DNA from 2 places in the Alysiella filiformis genome. Region 2 is predicted to be linked to the other one. Evidence: predicted binding sites of a transcription regulator. Region 2 holds the regulator's gene; the other holds the start of a gene.
The links. Region 2 encodes FNR, which switches genes on or off when oxygen is low (the NO sensors DNR and NnrR bind a similar motif). Its sites were predicted from a motif close to TTGATNNNNATCAA; they were not measured.
Positions count from the first base shown of each region.

Region 1: the regulator FNR is predicted to act here: its motif matches at 2,380-2,393, upstream of H3L97_RS08540 (GbsR/MarR family transcriptional regulator).

Region 1 covers NZ_CP059564.1:1,717,485-1,721,700, forward strand. Annotated here, with positions in the region: gene H3L97_RS08525 (substrate-binding periplasmic protein) at 1-746, shown strand, start outside; gene H3L97_RS08530 (DUF2269 family protein) at 799-1,281, opposite strand; gene H3L97_RS08535 (DoxX-like family protein) at 1,278-1,649, opposite strand; gene H3L97_RS08540 (GbsR/MarR family transcriptional regulator) at 1,787-2,305, opposite strand; gene ubiB (ubiquinone biosynthesis regulatory protein kinase UbiB) at 2,476-3,987, shown strand; gene trpE (anthranilate synthase component I) at 4,020-4,216, shown strand, end outside.
Region 2 covers NZ_CP059564.1:1,542,550-1,546,765, forward strand. Annotated here, with positions in the region: gene H3L97_RS07665 (PilT/PilU family type 4a pilus ATPase) at 1-160, shown strand, start outside; gene H3L97_RS07670 (peroxiredoxin) at 259-699, shown strand; gene H3L97_RS07675 (5-(carboxyamino)imidazole ribonucleotide synthase) at 869-2,011, shown strand; gene fnr (fumarate/nitrate reduction transcriptional regulator Fnr) at 2,069-2,806, opposite strand; gene hemN (oxygen-independent coproporphyrinogen III oxidase) at 2,981-4,216, shown strand, end outside.

The DNA of each region.
Region 1 (4,216 bases), 170 kb from region 2:
GTTTTTTAATGGCTTGTGGCGAATCCGCACCGCAGCAAAGCACCGCCGCCGCGTCCAGTCCCAGCGACAACAAGCCCGTTTATCGCGTGTACAGTGAACAAAATTACGTTCCCTTCATCATGCACGCCATGGGACAAGAACCCAGTGGCTTTGAATACGACTTGTTGCAAGCCATTGGCGCAAAACAGGGCGTGAAATTCACATACACCGCCCACGTTTGGGAAGATTTGTTCGCCTCGCTCAATCGCAACGATTCGGACATCATCAGCGCAGGTTTGACCGTTACCGAAGAGCGGAAAAAAGACATGGATTTTACCGACCCACATTTGGAAAGCAGCCCTGTTATTTTAACCAAAAACAAACAAATTCAATCATTTGCTGATATAGCAGGGAAAAAAGTTTCCATTCAAAGCGGTACCACACACCAGCAATTGGTAGAACAATTCCAAAAAGGCAATGGCAACATCATCAAACGCGACACCGCGTGGCTGATTGTGAACGAAGTGATGAAAAACGAAACCGATGCCGCCATGTTGGATTCTGCTGTGGCGCAATATTATGTGAAACAATATCCCAATGAAAATCTCATCGTGGTTGCCGATAAAAGCATTGCCAAAGAGCCTTTGGCGTTTGCGCTGAAAAAAGGCAATCAGGCATTGAAAGAGCAGCTCAATCAGGGTTTGGCGAAAATCAAAGCCGATGGCACTTACGATAAAATTCAGCAAAAATGGTTTGGTAAACAATAATTAAGCTGATTTTCCGATTCAGGCAGCCCGTTTTCAGGCTGCCTGAAAACGTTTACATGGGTTTCAGAACCATCAGAAAAAACACCGCAAACATCGCACAAAATGCAGGATAACCCAGCCATTCCCAAGCCATTTGATAACGCTTGTATTCAGGCGGTAGCGCATTTTCCCCTTTCGCATAAGCAGCTTGTGCCATTTTCGCCATTTTGATTTGCAGCCAAACCACAGGCAACCAACACACACCAGCCAGCGCATACAAAGCCAAAGTCCATTTAACCCACAGCCACGCGCCGTCCCAAGTAAAGGGCATACCCAACTGATTTAAAAGCCACAATCCCGACAAAGGCTGAAAAATCACCGCAGGCGTGGTAAACCACCAATCCGCTTTCATCACCCATTTGGCAACCACCGCTTGCGCCGCCACCGAGCCACTTCGGTTTGCCCAAAACAGGTAAAATGCCGTGCCAAAGCCCGTTCCCACCATCAAAACCGATGAAATGATGTGCAAGGTTTTGACGATTAAGTAAGTATTCATTTTTTTAACTCCTGTTTTTTCTGTTGAAACAGAAAGAATAAAATTGCCAAAATCGGCATATTTTTGATTAAAGGTGCAAATGGGTGCAACCACATTTCAGGCAGCCTGAACGCAATAATCACGCTGTACGCCAACACGGTTGCAAATTGAAACAAGTAAAACACAGGTTTGTTTTTTAATTGGGTCAAATAAGCGATTGCCAAAGCCACGTCCAAACACGATGAAAAATAAAACACGCTTTTTTGCCAATCAGGTGGAATGCCCACTTGTGCCAATAAATGCAATGACCATTCAGGTGCAAAAAGAATGGGTTGAATGCCGCTCCACAACCACAAAAAAGCCAATGAATAAGTCAAATACGTTTTCATTTTAAATTACCAAAATTTCTGTCAAAACAGAAATTAAAAGTCAAAAAAATTTTCCGATGATGTGGGGTGCAACTTGTTGCACCGTATGCCTAAATTACTGTTTTATTTTGAAAGATAATAAATTGCACCCCACATCATCAACGCAACAACTTCTGAATACTCGCGCCCAATTTCAATACTTTTGCCATGGTTGCGGTGGAAAGTTTCAGCATTTCGTTTGTCCAACTGGTTAAAGTGGCAATAAATTCATGGGTTTGGGAAATGCGTTTTTTCACGGCATCGTTTTCGTTGGCAAATTCGGGTTCTTGCATAAGCTGGTGCAGAAATTGCAAAGTGGGTTCAATTTCACGGCGTTGGCGGTGTTCCACGATAATGCGGAACATTGTCCACACATCGTCATAAGTGGTAAAATAATCGCGCCTGTCGCCCAAAATGTGTGTGATTTGAACCAGTTGCAAATTTTGCAATTCTTTCAGGCTGGTGGAAACATTGGAACGTGCCACGCCCAAAGTTTCGCAAATTTCATCGGCATTCATGGGTTTGCCCAAAATGTAGAGCAGTGCGTGAATTTGGGAAACGGTGCGGTTTACGCCCCATTTTGTGCCCATTTCGCCCCAATGCAGCACGAATTTTTCGGTAGTGGGATTGAGTTTCACGGTGTGTCCTTAATTATGATGATTGCGTTTCAGGCAGCCTGAAACGGTTGATGAATGCAGTTTACGTCATTTTCTTTATTTCTGTCAAGACTGAAATTTGAGAAAGCGAAATTTCAGGCAGCAAAATCCTTTATAATGGCAGCACGCCCACAAATTTGAGTTGAAAAAAAATGAAATGGTTTTCGCGCTTTACCACCATAAGCAAAACGTTTTACCGCTATGGTTTGGCAGACATCATCGTGCCGTATGTGCATTTTGCTTGGTTGCGCCGCGTGTTGCAGGCATTGCCCAAATCGCAAATCGCGCTGACGCAACCTTTGCCTGTGCGTTTGCGTTTGGCTTTGGAAAGTTTGGGTCCAATTTTTGTGAAATTGGGGCAGGTGCTTTCCACGCGCCCCGATTTGTTGCCGCCCGAATACGCGCGTGAATTGGCGAATTTGCAAGACAAAGTGCCGCCTTTTGACGCGGATTTGTCGCGCCAGCAAATTGAACGCGCTTTGGGCAAGCCCATTCATGAGCTTTATGCCGAATTTGAAACGCAGCCGATTGCCAGCGCGTCCATTGCCCAAGTGCATAAGGCGCGGCTGTTTTCGGGCGAGGAAGTGGCGGTCAAAGTGTTGCGCCCCAATTTGGATAAAGTGATTGAGCAAGATTTGGCATTGATGAAATTTGGCGCAATATGGCTTGAACGCCTGTTTGCAGACGGCAAACGCCTGAAACCGCGCGAAGTGGTTGCCGAATTTGACAAATATTTGCACGATGAATTGGATTTGATGCGCGAAGCCGCCAATGCCAGCCAGTTGGGTCGCCAGTTTGCCAATCACAAAATGCTGATTGTGCCGCAGGTTTATTTTGACTATTGCAGTCGCGAAGTGCTGACCATTCAATGGATGAACGGCATACCCATTTCCGATACAGGCAGGCTGAAAGCAAGCGGCATAGACCTGAAACAGTTGGCGCGTTATGGCGTGGAAATTTTCTTTACCCAAGTGTTTAAAAACGGTTTTTTTCACGCCGATATGCACCCTGGTAACATTTTGGTTGCGCCAGACGGACGCTACATCGCGCTGGATTTTGGCATTGTTGGCAGCCTGACCGATTACGACAAACGCTATTTGGCGATTAACTTTTTGGCGTTTTTCAACCGCGACTACCATCGCGTTGCCACCGCCCACATTGAAAGCGGCTGGGTGCCACCCGATACCCGCGCCGAAGATTTGGAGGCGGCGGTTCGCGCCGTGTGTGAACCGATTTTCAACAAACCTTTGGCGGAAATTTCCTTTGGTTTGGTGCTGATGCGCCTGTTTGAAACCAGCCGCCGTTTTAATGTGGAAATTCAACCGCAGTTGGTTTTGTTGCAAAAAACGTTACTGAATATTGAAGGACTGGGGCGACAACTTGACCCCGATTTGGATTTGTGGGTAACGGCACGCCCATTTTTGGTTAAGTGGATGGACACGCAAATCGGTTTACGCGCCTTGCTCAATAATCTGAAAGATGAAGCCCCAGATTGGGCAGACATTTTGCCCAGCTTACCACGAAAAATCAACGCTTTGGTAGATGAAAACAAACAGCAAGAAATGCGCGATGCCTACATTCATTTGATTGAAAGCCAACGCAAGCAAAATTTTTGGCTGTCGGCGATTGCGGTGGTTTTATTGTTGATTTTTTTGTTTAAATGATTTTTCAGGCAGCCTGAAAGAAAGACAACATCATGATTTCCAAAAAAGAATATTTAGAACTCGCCCACGCGGGCTACAACCGCATTCCCCTTGTGCAAGAAGTGCTGGCGGATTTGGATACGCCACTTTCCATTTATTTAAAACTGGCAAATCAACCATTTAGCTATTTGCTGGAATCGGTGGTGGGTGGCGAGCGTTTTGGTCGCTATTCATTTATCGGTTTGCCGTG
Region 2 (4,216 bases):
AGATTTGTTCCGTTTGTACACCGAAGGGCGCATTACTTATGATGAAGCCTTGCGCCAAGCTGAATCGGTGAACGACTTGCGTTTGCGCATTAAGTTGTGGGAAGAGGGCAATGCCGAAACCCATATCTTTGAACGTGTGAATGAATTGACTTTTAACTGATTCTAAAATCGCAACCGCAAGACTGATTTGGGTTTGCGGTTGTTGTTTTTCAGGCAGCCTGAAAACCCATTTTCCCCATTTTATTAAGGACAGCAATCATGCCCTTTTCTCTTCCTTCATCAAGCGGCGAAGTGTTTGACGCGGCACAACATTTGCCTTTGATTGTCTATTTTTACCCCAAAGACCACACCGCAGGTTGCACCACCGAAGGCTTGGATTTCAACCATTTGCTGCCTGAATTTCGCGCATTGGGTTACACGGTGGTCGGCATTTCGCGCGACAGCGTCAAAACCCACCAAAATTTTTGCGCGAAACAGGGCTTTCAATTTGAATTGTTGAGCGATACAGATGAAAGTGTGTGCAAACAATTTGATGTGTTGAAATTGAAAAAAATGTATGGAAAAGAACATCTTGGTGTTGAGCGCAGCACTTTTGTTTTGAATGAACAAGGCGAGATTGTCCACGAATGGCGCAAGGTAAAAGTTGCCAATCACGCGCAAGAAGTGCTGGATACCGTGAAACGCATTCAGGCTGCCTGAAATCAGTAGGGTGCAGCAATCTCTCTCCCTCTCCCTGTGGGAGAGGGCTGGGGAGAGGGGGCTTTAATCTTAAAATTTACCCTCTCCCTAACCCTCTCCCACAGGGAGAGGGGACAGTATAGTGGCACTTTTCAGGCTGCCTGAAAATAAACAAAAAAGGTTTAAACCAATGAAAATAAATCCAATTTTACCGCCAGCCATGTTGGGCATTTTGGGCGGTGGGCAGTTGGGCAGTATGTTCACAATGGCTGCAAAAACAATGGGTTATCGCGTTACTGTGCTTGACCCTGACCCGAATGCGCCTGCTGCACGTTTTGCCGATGTGCATTTGTGTGCGGCATTTGATGATGCCAATGCTTTGAAAGAATTGGCAAAATGTGCCGCCATCACCACCGAATTTGAAAATGTGAACGCCCAAGCCATGCGCGATTTGGCGCAACACACGCGCGTGTCGCCAAGCGGCGATTGTGTGGCGATTGCCCAAAATCGCATTTTGGAAAAACAATGGATACGCCAAGCGGGTTTGCAAACTGCACCTTATCAAGTCATTGAAAAAGAAGAAGATATTGGCGAACAAAGTTTGCCCTATTTATCGGGGATTTTGAAAACCGCCACTTTGGGTTATGACGGCAAGGGGCAAATTCGCGTGAACACGCTGCCTGAATTGCGGGCGGCATTTGCGGCGCATTGCGGTGTGCCTTGTGTTTTGGAGCGGCTGGTGGATTTGCGTGCGGAAATTTCTGTAATTGTGTGCCGTTTGAACGATGATGAAATTGCCACGTTTGACCCTGCCGAAAATCATCATGAAAATGGCATTTTGGCGTATTCCATTGTGCCAGCGCGGCTGCCTGAAACGCTGCAAAATCAAGCGCGTGGCATGGCAATTCGTTTGGCGAATGAGTTGGATTATGTGGGCGTGTTGGCGGTGGAAATGTTTGTGGTGGGCGATGAAGCCCATTTGCTGGTTAATGAGATTGCGCCGCGTCCACACAATAGCGGTCATCACACGATAGATGCTTGTTTATCCAGCCAATTTCAGCAGCAGGTGCGGCTGATGTGCGGTTTGCCGCCTGCGAAAACCGATTTGCTGTCGGCGTGTTGCATGGCGAATATTTTGGGCGATGTGTGGGGCGAAAATGGCAGTGAACCGAATTGGCAAGCGGTTTTCAGGCAGCCTGAAACGCATTTGCATTTGTATGGCAAAACGCAAGCAAGGGCAGGGCGCAAAATGGGGCATTTTACCGTGTTGGCAGACCACGCCAATCGCGCATTTGATTTGGCAAAACAAGCACATGGCGAATTGAGAAAATGACAAAAAGGCGGATAATGGCATTTTATCCGCCTTTTTGTGTTTTCAGGCTGCCTGAAATCAAATCACATCGGATTTACCCGAGCAGCCTGCCACCAAATCTTTCAATGCACGGGCTTGCAAAATTTGAATGTGTTTGTGTTCCACCGAAATCCAGCCTTCTTGGTTGAAACGCGACAAGGTTCGGCTGACCGTTTCCAGTTTCAAACCCAAATAGCTGCCAATTTCCTCGCGCGACATACGCAAAATGAAATCGTTGGCGGCAAAACCGCGCGTTTGCAAACGTTGTGATAAATTCAGCAAAAATGCCGCCAAACGCTCTTCGGCGCGCATATTGCCCAACATCATCATCACATTTTGGTCGCGTATGATTTCTCGGCTCATCAGGCGCATAAAATGCGTTTGCAGGCTGGGTACGCGCTTGACCAAATCTTCCATACGCGCAAAGGGCAATTCACACACTTCGCTGTCTTCCAGCGCAATGGCATCGTTGATGTAGATGTTGTTGCCGATGCCGTCCATGCCCATCAGTTCGCCCGACATGAAAAAGCCCGTAACTTGGTCGCGCCCATCTTGCGTGCCAACGGTGGTTTTGAAAAAGCCCGTGCGTATGGCAAACAGCGACACAAAAGTTTCGCCAGCGTGAAACAGGTAATCGCCTTTTTTTAAGCGGCGACTTTGGCGAATCACGCTATTGAGTTGTTCCAAATCGTGTTTGTGTAAACCAACAGGCAGGCAAAGTTCGCGTAATGAACATTCTGAACACTGGGTTTTGATGTGCAAAATTGGGTTCGCCATGATGAATTTAAGCCCATTTTTCAAAAATTTTTAAAAACAAATACACAGAACGGCTGATTTTGATACAAATCAAAGCGAGTATATTTAAATCGCGCTATTTTAACAAATTTTCCCCAAATTCGCCCAAAATCTTTAAAATAGCCTTTCTTAAAATGAAAACCGATACACAAATCCATGAAAACAATCACAATTACACAAGAAAATCACACGCTGTTTGATTTTGACCGCGATTTAATCGCCAGTTTGCCTGCCAGTGGTCCACGTTACACATCGTATCCCACCGCCGACCGCTTTCATGTGGGTTTCAGGCAGCCTGAATATGAAAACACTTTGGCAAAAACCTTTAAAAACAATCTTGAACCTGTTTCATTGTATGTGCATATTCCGTTTTGCAATGTGATTTGCTACTACTGCGGCTGCAATAAAGTCATCACCAAAGACACGCGCAAAGCCGATGAATATTTGCTTTATTTGGAAAAAGAAATGGCTTTGCTGCAACCGCATTTGCACGGCAAACGCCCTTTGGCGCAACTGCATTTTGGTGGCGGCACCCCCACTTTTTTGAACGATGAACAGTTGGAGCGCGTGTTCAAAATGATACGCGAACATTTTGAATTGCTGCCCGATGGCGAATATTCCATTGAAATTGACCCGCGCAAAGTCAGCCGTGAAAGCGTGTTCAAATTGGGCAAATTGGGTTTCAATCGCATGAGCGTGGGCATTCAGGATTTTGACCCCAAAGTTCAGGCAGCCGTAAACCGCATTCAAACCGTTGAAGAAACAAAAGAAGTGATAGACGCGGCGCGTGAGGCAGGTTTCAAATCCATCAGCGTGGATTTGATTTACGGCTTGCCACACCAAACGGTGGAAAGCATCAAACCCACTTTGGATACGGTGCTGTCGGAACTCAATCCCGACCGTTTGGCTTTGTATCATTACGCGCATTTGCCGCACATTTTTAAGCCACAACGCCGCATTGACACCAATGCCGTGCCGTCTAGCGAAGAAAAATTGGACATTTTGCAATATGCCGTGCATTTGTTGGACGAAAAAGGCTATGTTTTCATTGGCATGGACCATTTTGCCAAACCCGAAGATGAGCTTGCCATTGCGCTGAAACAAGGGCGATTGCAACGCAATTTCCAAGGCTATTCCACCCATGCCGATTGCGATTTGGTGGCGATTGGTGTGAGCAGCATTGGCAAGGTGGGCAACACATACAGCCAAAATGAAAAAGAGTTGCCCGAATATTATGCCGCTTTGGATGCAGGACATTTGCCCATTTTGCGCGGCTATGAGTTGAACGATGACGATGTGTTGCGCCGCCAAATCATTCAAGATTTGATGTGCCGTTTTGCGCTGGAATTGTCGGAATATGGGGTTGATTTTGCGGATTATTTTGCCGATGAA